3 regions of the Sinorhizobium sp. P24N7 genome follow, and region 2 is predicted to be linked to each of the others. Evidence: predicted binding sites of a transcription regulator. Region 2 holds the regulator's gene; each other region holds the start of a gene.
What was found. The regulator LexA, encoded in region 2, represses DNA repair genes until DNA is damaged. The targets are predictions, from matches to a motif close to TGTTCNNNNTGTGTTCNG.
Positions count from the first base shown of each region.

Region 1: a site for LexA is predicted at 1,428-1,445, ahead of ACFHWW_RS14200 (PA0069 family radical SAM protein). Genes of this name have one in related genera too.
Region 3: a site for LexA is predicted at 1,336-1,353, ahead of ACFHWW_RS10815 (ATP-dependent helicase). Genes of this name have one in related genera too.

Region 1 is NZ_JBHMIW010000007.1:167,052-170,326, reverse strand. Features, by position in the region: gene ACFHWW_RS14210 (hypothetical protein) at 1-704, shown strand, start outside; gene ACFHWW_RS14205 (glycosyl transferase) at 772-1,329, opposite strand; gene ACFHWW_RS14200 (PA0069 family radical SAM protein) at 1,507-2,664, shown strand; gene ACFHWW_RS14195 (ribonuclease HII) at 2,852-3,275, shown strand, end outside.
Region 2 is NZ_JBHMIW010000014.1:43,715-46,989, forward strand. Features, by position in the region: gene ACFHWW_RS23190 (helix-turn-helix domain-containing protein) at 1-234, shown strand, start outside; gene ACFHWW_RS23195 (hypothetical protein) at 711-875, shown strand; gene lexA (transcriptional repressor LexA) at 1,084-1,800, shown strand; tRNA gene ACFHWW_RS23205 (tRNA-Cys) at 2,019-2,092, shown strand; gene ACFHWW_RS23210 (calcium-binding protein) at 2,139-3,218, opposite strand.
Region 3 is NZ_JBHMIW010000005.1:278,757-282,031, forward strand. Features, by position in the region: gene ACFHWW_RS10815 (ATP-dependent helicase) at 1-1,293, opposite strand, end outside; gene ACFHWW_RS10820 (carboxymuconolactone decarboxylase family protein) at 1,418-1,828, opposite strand; gene ACFHWW_RS10825 (cyclase family protein) at 1,845-2,666, opposite strand; gene ACFHWW_RS10830 (efflux RND transporter periplasmic adaptor subunit) at 2,987-3,275, shown strand, end outside.

The sequences.
Region 1 (3,275 bases), on a different contig from region 2:
TGGTCGGCAGCGTGACCGACATCTTCAAACAGCCACCGATCGTGTATGTCGCGCCCGATCCGGACAAGGAAAAGCTGTTTCTCCCGCCCTTTGGAGGTTGCTGGGACAGACTCGATCAGAATCAGGCAACCGGCGACGGAGCAATCGTGGAGAACAGTTCCTATCTGGACTGTGCCGGCCGGTTTGGATCGAAACTGATCGCCCGCAACAGCGATGCCTCCGACGTGGATCTTCTCTGTGCCTATCGGGAGAACGGCTATCTCGTGCCGTTCAAGACGCTTCGCACCGGGATACTGCAAGTCAAGGCCGACCTGTCGGCCCTCATCTGCCGCCATCACATTTCGACCTACGACGAGTTCGGGTGGTCCGACTTTCACGCGACGACGCGCGGCCGCCTCGTGTTGGCTGTGTTCTGGAACTGGGAGGATGTCGAACCGGCGAACGAGGTGAGCGACCAGTGGTTCGCCTCGGGCCTCTACTGCAGCGGCGATGGCGAGAGCTTCCCCGGCACCTCAATCCAGGCCGTTCCTGGGGAACGAAGAATCATCAACCTCTTCACCGAGATGGCCTTCCCCGCTGGCCGCGAGCTCTGGATCTATGTCGGCGTGGCCGATCGCATCTGGGCACTCCTCAATGACGTCAGCATCGACATTTCGATCGACTCGGCCTGGCAATTGAACTCGCTTGCAGTCCGCTCGCTCTGACAACAACGATGCCATTCGGGTCCCCCGACACCTCGGTCGCGGGGCGAATGGACAACCTATCGCAAGCTCACATCTTGGAATCAGGCGTCCGATGCCGTTCACCGGTCGACCGGTTCTCCATTGCGACCCAGGCTGGGACGAGCTCGGTCGCAAGTTTGCGGGCAGCTCGTCCGCTCGTAAGGCCGCTGAGCGGCATGTTGCCGCGCGCAGCCGCGACTGCATCACCCTTCGGCATCAGAAATCCGGATTCCAGCGGCGGCGACCTGTGCGCCAGGCGCTTGAGAAGCGGGCGCTTATGCATTCGCGAGGGAGAAAACTGCGCCGGGCTCCTGTTCAGAGAGACGTATTCGGCCAATTCATCCACCCAGCGACCGATGGGGCGGGCACCAGGCTCCAGCAGCATCAGCCACTCGCCGCGGGCCGAACGAAGGACATCGCCGAGATCCCAGTCGAGGCAGAAGCGGCAGCCGGCCGCATCCGCGATCCTGGGAGAGCCGTCGGTCGATCCGTGGTCCAGGATTATGACATCGCTGACGAGCCCTTCCACCGCACCGGCAACGAGCGCCGAGAGCGTCTGTGCGAGCTCCGCTTCGTTGTCCTTCGTTTCCATGATGACCGTCAGCATAGCCGTTCCTACCGCATCGCAGCGCAGATTGCTACAAGCGCCGTTCCGCACAGGGTGCGGGATGATCACGGACCTTCCCCGGATCTGTGCTGAATATTTGTTCTTGATTTGTTCCCTCTTCTACGCTAGGAAAATAATCAACACCAAGCGAACCGAATATGGTTCCGGGAGATTTCGGTGAACGATCTGTCTCAACTCAAGCAGGGCGTCTATGCGCCAGGCAACAGCGCGGATGTGGCGGAAGCCCTCGTCGCCGGAACCGGCATCAGAATCGACGTCGATCGTCGGCGCGGCCGCGGTGCCGCCCTCAACATCTCCGGACGCTTCGAGCCGATGACGCGCGAAGTCTTCGATGACGGTTGGCAAACGCTCGAGGAGCTGCCGCCGTTCAAGACCGAGGTCCAGATAGAAAAGCCGAAGACCGCGATCACGCGCAACGATTCTCCCGATATATCTTTCGACCGATCGATCAATCCCTATCGTGGCTGCGAGCACGGCTGCATCTACTGCTTCGCGCGGCCTACGCACGCCTATATGGGGCTCTCGGCAGGGCTCGATTTCGAAGCCAAGCTCTTCGCCAAGCCGGACGCGCCACGTCTTCTCGAGCGCGAGCTGGCGAAGCCGGACTATAAGCTCCGTCCGATCGCGATCGGCACAAATACCGATCCCTATCAGCCGATAGAAAAGGAATGGCGGATCATGCGCCAGATCCTGGAGGTGCTCAAGGACGCCAATCATCCGGTCATGATCGTTACCAAATCGGCCATGGTGACGCGCGACATCGACCTGCTGGCGCCGATGGCGGAAAAGGGGCTTGCCCGGGTCGGGATTTCGGTGACCACGCTCGACCGGAAACTGGCGCGCAGCATGGAGCCGCGGGCGTCGACGCCCACCAAGCGGCTGGAGGCGCTACGCGCAATTTCCGAGGCCGGCATTCCCGCTGGCGTTCTGGTCGCGCCGATCATTCCGGCGCTGAACGACCACGAGATCGAGCGCGTGCTCGATTCGGCGAAGACGGCCGGCGCGTCGGATGCGAGCTACGTCCTCCTCCGGCTTCCGCTGGAGGTGAGCCCCCTGTTCCGTGATTGGCTTCTCAGAAACTATCCGGACCGCTACCGGCATGTCATGTCGCTCATCCGTTCCATGCGCGGCGGCAAGGATTACGATGCCGAGTTCGGTAAACGAATGAAGGGCAGCGGACCTTATGCCTGGCAGATCGGCCGTCGGTTCGAGCTTGCCGCCAAGCGGCTCGGCCTCAATCTGACGCGCCGGCAATTGCGCAGCGATCTCTTCGTGCCGCCGCTCGGGATGGGGGTTCAACTGTCGCTGCTTTGATGCAGACCTTTTCGACAGGCCATCGCACCGGAGATTGAAAAAACGTCACGATCTCGACCGCCGATGTGCCTTAAAACTTCCAGTGTCCGCCCTTTGCCTCGGGGGCGGTGCTGGTCTTCCCCGGCAACCGCCGCAAACCGAGCCGGGGGCTTGAAGGGAATCGGGCGAGTATGCCAATGTCGCCCGCATGACACGCAGCAAACAGCCCGATTCCCCTCTTTTCCCTCTTCCGCCGGCCGTTCCGGATTTCGCGTTCGAACGCGCGGCGCAGCGCGACGGTCTCTGGCCGGTGGCGGGCGCCGACGAGGCCGGGCGTGGTCCGCTCGCGGGCCCTGTCGTCGCTGCGGCTGTCATCCTCAATCCGGAGGCGATCCCGGCGGGCCTCAACGATAGCAAGCTCTTGAGCGCGGAGCAGCGCGAGGCATTGTTCGAGGAGATTCTGGCGACGGCGACGGTCTCGATCGCCTCGTCCTCGTCGGCCCGCATCGATACGACCGACATACTGAAAGCCAGCCTCGATGCGATGCGCCGCGCCGTTCATGGCCTGGAGGTGGCGGCTCGCATCGTTCTCGTCGACGGCCGCGACGTCCCTCCCGGGCTTACCTGTCACG
Region 2 (3,275 bases):
GGGTGGAGTCAGCTCGAACTTGCGCACAGATCGGGCGTGACGCAAAAAGCGCTCAGCGACTTCGAGCTTGAAAAGAAGCCGCTAACCGCCAAAGCCAGCGACAAGCTGCGGACGGCACTCGAGACCCACAACGTCCAATTTATCGCTGTGAACTCCGAAACGAGTGGCGAGATTGTGGGAGGGGGCGTCCGCTGGCGTCCGGACCCTCCACGCATGGATATCAAAATCCTCTAGGCTAGTAGATCACGATGTCAGTCCGGAAGCTCTGATGCGAGCAGATCGCCGGCCGTGGATCGAGTTGCGCAATGCACAGGTATCGATTCTGATTCGGCGTCTCGACTTTGTGGAGCGTCCAGCATGCAATGTGCTTCGGCACTATCGGCGAGGCCGGGGCGTTTGCCGGAGCCGCGAATGATCCTAACGTAGGCTCGTGTGTTTTAAGACGTCCACCCACGACGACATTTCAACGACCGCCAGCCATAGTTGGTTCGTACTTTCTCCCGTTCGGTCCACCATTCCCCTCTTTTGTTCAGCCCGGAGACCTAGGTGACAGAACTTACCTGGGGCAACTTCGACCGATGCCGGACGTCAGGCTGCCAGGGCTCGGTCGATGCCGAGGCTCGGCTGCGCTTGCCAAAAAAGCTGATTTGAGAGAAAGTTTTAGTCTGACCCGTTCGAGGTCTGGGCAACTCCCGCGAGTGGAGAAAAACATGCCTGTTAAATCTTTGGTGGCAGCCGTAATTTTTTCCCTCTTCGCCCTTTCGGGGTGCGCCAGCACAGGCTCGACCAACACGACCTATACCCAGTGGTACGGGCCCTATCCCGAGCCTGAATTCGACGTTCTTACGCCGGGCGGACTGCGGCTTGCCTATTAGCATGGCGTAGGCGAGCGACTGGGCCGGCCGCTGTAAGTGAGCGTACGCCCCTGCCCCCAGATTCCGAGCGATCGCCATCGCACGCCGGATGGAAAGCGGACAGGCATTCAGCAGCAAGCGGTATTCACGGAATTTTAGGCACTTGCGGAACACATATGGAACAGATAGGTTCTGTTCTTGATTTGTTTCGCGATTCTGGAGTGACGCCATGCTGACCCGCAAGCAACAGGAATTGCTTCTGTTCATTCATGAACGAATGAAGGAATCCGGGGTTCCGCCGTCCTTCGACGAGATGAAAGATGCCCTGGACCTTGCCTCCAAATCGGGCATCCATCGTCTGATCACCGCACTCGAAGAGCGCGGGTTCATTCGCCGGCTACCGAATCGCGCGCGGGCCCTCGAAGTCATCAAGCTGCCGGAGGCATATGCCGGCGCTTCGCAGGTCCGCCGCGGCTTTTCGCCGAGCGTGATCGAAGGCAGTCTGGGCAAGCCTGCGGCCCCGCCCCCCGCACCGAAACCAGCGCCCCCGGCCGAGATCGCGTCGGTCGCTGTCCCGGTCATGGGCCGCATTGCCGCCGGCGTGCCGATTTCCGCAATCCAGAACAACATGCACGATATTTCCGTACCGGTCGAAATGATCGGCAGCGGCGAGCACTACGCTCTCGAGATCAAGGGTGATTCGATGATCGAGGCCGGCATCCTCGATGGCGATACGGTGATCATCCGGAACGGAAGCACTGCCACCCCCGGGGATATCGTCGTCGCCCTGATCGACGACGAGGAAGCAACTCTGAAGCGTTTCCGTCGCAAGGGCGCCTCTATTGCGCTCGAAGCCGCCAATCCGGCTTACGAGACACGGATATTCGGTCCGGATCGGGTCAAGATCCAAGGCAGGCTTGTCGGCCTCATCCGGCGGTACCACTAGCCTCCCGACGAGGTGTGCAGGCGTTTCCCACGGAAGTACGCAATTTCAAAGCGTTAGAAGTGGGCGCATTGCGCCTTGGGGCGCTATGGCCACGCCTCCACAGAACCGAAGCCATATTTATACAGAATAAAAAAGACCCTATTCCAAATGTACCCTCTTGCGGATTGCGGGCAATCATTCTAAATCCGCGCCACGATTTGAAAATCGCAAATCGTAGAGGCCTCGTGGCGGAGTGGTGACGCAGAGGACTGCAAATCCTTGTACCCCGGTTCAATTCCGGGCGAGGCCTCCAAAAAACCACCCCTATTCAGCTTTGTTACCGACAAATCTTACCTGCGTCAGACGAAGGCGAACTCCGCGCCCGCAAAGACGAAGTTGGCAGCGCTGAGGTCGGCAGCGTGGATGCCGATCAGAGTGACCTGATCGACCGTGCCATTCAACTGCAGGACAGCGTTCCCGTCAGCATCGTTGCCGATGTTGGGCAAAAAATCAGCGAAGTCGTCGTAGCCATAGCCAGCGATTTGGATGACGTCCTTGTCCAATTCGAAGTCGAAGATCTCATCCCGACCACTGTTTCGTGAAAACAGGAACTGATCGGCACCGGTCTCGACCGCGAAGCCTGCGGTCAGTCGACCATCACCCCAGAGCTGATCGTTACCGGTGCCGCCGATCAAGAGGTCGTTCCCACCCGCGGTGTCCACGCCGACCTCTGCATCGCCATACAGGACATCATTGCCTTTGCCTCCGTCGAGCAGGTCGTCGCCGCCACTGCCGCCACGTGAGAAAAGAATGTCTCCAACGAGAAAGTCATTGCCCGAACCACCATAGAGGTGGTCGTTGCCGCCAATGCCGGATTCCACGACGCCCTGGTCGAGGCCATCGCCGTAGAGTTTGTCATGGCCCTCTCCGCCCTGGAGTCGATCGTTCCCGCCAACGAAAAAATCGCCCAGGGAGAAAGCGTCGCCCGAGAGACTGTCGTCTCCGGCGCCGCCGTCGAGCCAGTCGTCTCCACCACGTCCGCTGAGGCAATCGTAGCCATCGCCATAGAGTGTATCGTTGCCTTTGCCGCCCGAGAGACGATCATTCCCTCCGGCGACGATAGCGGAATCAATCGCATCGATCTGGAAGGCATCGCCGTACAGCGTGTCGTCGCCGGCGCCGCCGTCGAGCTGGTCGTCGCCACCACGCCCCTGATTGGAGATCGTCCAAGCGTCGCCGAAGAGCGTGTCGTTGCCCCCAAGGCCGTCAAGGCTGTCGCGGCCACCCTGCCCCGAAGACAGGAAGCCGCCGATTTCGGAGACTCCTAGGCTATTGCCGGTCGTGAACGGGTCTCCGAAGATAATATCCGGATCGTTCGTTCCGAAGATGTGGTTGTCCAGCCCGAGCCAAGGGGCGATGCCACCGATCAGATGCGCCATTTTTCTCTCCACAGTGCTGTAAAGTAGGCGATGCTCGTCTTGGGAAACCCGGACGGC
Region 3 (3,275 bases), on a different contig from region 2:
GTCGTTCAGGTTGTGCTTCTTGCGCTGGAGCTGCTCGATCTCTTCGCCGATCGCGCGAGCCTCCTCCTCGGAATCCCAGGCGGCATGAACATGCACTTTCTCGTCGTCGGGATTGGTGCGCTCGGTAAAGAGCGTCTTGCCGAGCCGGCCCTCGTTATGGGCAATCAGATGCGCCGCCGCGCCGAGGATATGCTCGGTCGAGCGGTAGTTGCGCTCCAGCTTGATGACCTTGGCGCCGGGGAAATCCTTCTCGAAGCGGAGAATGTTGTCCACCTCGGCGCCGCGCCAGCCATAGATCGACTGGTCGTCGTCGCCGACGCAGCAAATGTTGACGGTGGGCTTTCTCTCTTCGGCGCCAGGGGAATGCCCCTCCCCAACCGCTCCCCACGAGGGGGAGGGGCTGGACTGCGGCGCCGCAGGGCTTGGGGAGGGGTTGTTCTTCCCGGAACCCTGCGTCCGCTGGGCCAGCAGCCTCAGCCACATATATTGCGCCGTGTTGGTATCCTGGTACTCGTCGACGAGGATGTAGCGGAACTTGGCGTGATACTCCTTCAGCACGTCCGGATTGGCGCGGAACATGCGGATCGGATGCAGCAGCAAATCGCCGAAATCGCAGGCATTCAGGGTCAGCAGCCGGTTCTGGTAGGCGGCATAGAGTTCGCGGCCCTTGCCGTTGGCAAAGGCGCGGGCATCGCCTTCCGGGATTTGCGACGGGTCCAGGCCCTTGTTCTTCCAGGTGTCGATCATGCCGGCGAACTGCTTGGCCGGCCAGCGCTTGTCGTCGAGACCCTCCGCCTGGATGAGCTGCTTGATAAGTCGAACGACATCGTCGGTGTCGAGGATGGTGAAATCGGACCGCAGACCCACCAGCTCGGCATGGCGGCGGAGGAGCTTGACCCCGATCGAGTGGAAGGTGCCGAGCCAGGGCATGCCCTCGACGGCGTGGCCGACGAGCACGCCGATGCGCTCCTTCATTTCCCGCGCCGCCTTGTTGGTGAAGGTGACGGCGAGGATCTGCGAGGGATAGGCGCGGCCGGTCGAAAGGATATGGGCGATCCGCGTGGTCAGAACGCGCGTCTTGCCGGTGCCGGCGCCGGCGAGCACGAGCACCGGACCTTCCAGCGCCTCGACTGCCTCCCGTTGCTCCGGGTTGAGCCCGGAGACATAGTCCGGTCGCTGCGCCTTGTCGCGGGCGGCCATGGCGCGCGCCGCGATGCCGCCGCCGGCGGCGGCGGGTTTCCGCGGCGCGGGTTCCTCGTCGAAAAAGGGAATATCGTCAAAACCTTTGGTCATGCGGCCCAATGTAGTGATTCGGGACCGAAAGGCCAGAAAGGATGTTCTTCTTTTATTCCGGAACCTTCGCCCGCTCGCGCATGCCTGTGGAAAGACTGATGTTTTCAGGTCGGCATGCCGCCGTTTATGTTTTGCCGGACGCGTCGAACACCGGATCGACCGGGACCTGCAGGGCCGTCGCCAGCTGGTTGGTCTTGGCGGCGAGCGAAATGACGCGCAGGAGATCCGCGTGCTCGGCGTCCGTCATTCCCTTGGTCCTTGCGGCGGCGGTGTGGGAATGAATGCAGTAGCCGCAGCCATTGCTCACGGAAACCGCGATATACAGCATTTCCTTCACCAGCGGGTCGAGCGCCGAAGGCGTCGCCATTACCGCCTTGACCTCCGCCCAGGTCCGCTCCAGCAGTTCGGGGTCGAAGGCGAGCCAGAGCCACATATTGTTGATGAAGTCCGATTTCCGAGTCGCCCGGATGTCGTCGAAGACGGCCTTGACGCGTGGGTCGGATTCGGGACCGGATGGCGGCGCCACAGTGCTCATGCTTACTCCATGCGTTTCAAACGAGGGCGAAGACGCGGGCCGGGCCGCCGGTGCCGCCACGGTGCTTTGGTGCGCCGAGGACCAGCGTCGCGCCCTTGGCCGGCACCTTGTCGAGATTGGCGGCCGCCTCGAGGCCCCAGCGGCCTTCCGGCAGCCAGGCGTAATGGGTGGCGAAATCGGGCGAAATGCCGTGATCGAGCGAGAGGGTATCGACGGCGATGCCGGCTGCCTTCGTGTCCTCGATCAGGAACTTGGCCGCTTCCACGTGAAAGCCGGGGAAATGCATCTTACCGGCCGTGTCTGCATTGCGGAACTTGTCGGTACCGAGATGATCCGACCAGCCCGACAGCATGGCGACGCAGGCGTTTTCGGGAATGTCTCCATTGGCCGCAATCCACGCCTTGATGTCGTCCGGCGTCAGCTGCGCATCCGGATCGGCGGCCGCCTTCTCGCGGATGTCGACGACGCAGAGCGGCACGAGCAGCTTGTCGAGGGGCAACTCGGCGACTGAAAGGCCGTCGGCGGAGAAGTGCAGCGGCGCGTCGACATGAGTCCCGGTGTGCTCGTTCACCCGAAGTTCGAACAGGTTGAACTTGTGTTCGGCATATTTGAACTTCTGCTCCCGGAAGAATTGCTGCTGACCGAAGAAAGTCGGAAACTCCTCATGAAGTTCATGGGTGAGATCGGTGACGCTGCCGTGGCCGGCGGCAAGCGCCGGAGGTGCGATCCCCATGCCGGCGGCGGCAATGCCTGCCGTACCGACCGCGGCCGCACGGAGCAAACTCCGCCGCGACATCATCCGCTGCTTGACCGATTCGATGACGCATGCATCGCACATTGCCGTCTCCCTTCGTGTCGAGAGCCGGCCCGAAACAGCCGCCGGCGACGAACAGAATAGCCGAGCCACGCAAGCTGTAAACATGCCGCCGACCCGCCGCCAGCGTGTGCGGTTCAGGACGGGCGCAGGGGCCATCATGCCGCCACCAAAATCGCTTTTGTTACAATTGCGTAATGATGCCATTCCGAGATTGCCCGGACGTCTGCAAACAACGATAATCGGCGCAAATCGGAACGTTCCATCGGGTGCGCGCCTCGTTGGAGCGCCCTTTTCTTTTGGAGGGCTTTTTCTTTTGGAGAGCTTTTCTTTTGGAGACATGAATGCGCTTTTGGAATCAGCTCGCGATCAGCGTCGTCGTCCTCGCCGTCGGGGGCGCCGCGTGGGTGCGCTTTGCGCCCGGCGCGGGTGAGACCTTGGCGGCGATCGGGGTTTCGCAACCGTTGATCGATGCGTTGTCGGGACCAAAGGACGGCGAAGGGGCAGGGGGCGGTTCGGGCAATGGCGAGCGCGGGCAGGGTCGACGCAGCGGCTTCGCGGAAGCCCCCCTGGTCGTCGTTAAGCCTGCCGAGCGCGCCGTCGTCAACGACAGGCTGAACGCGATCGGCAACG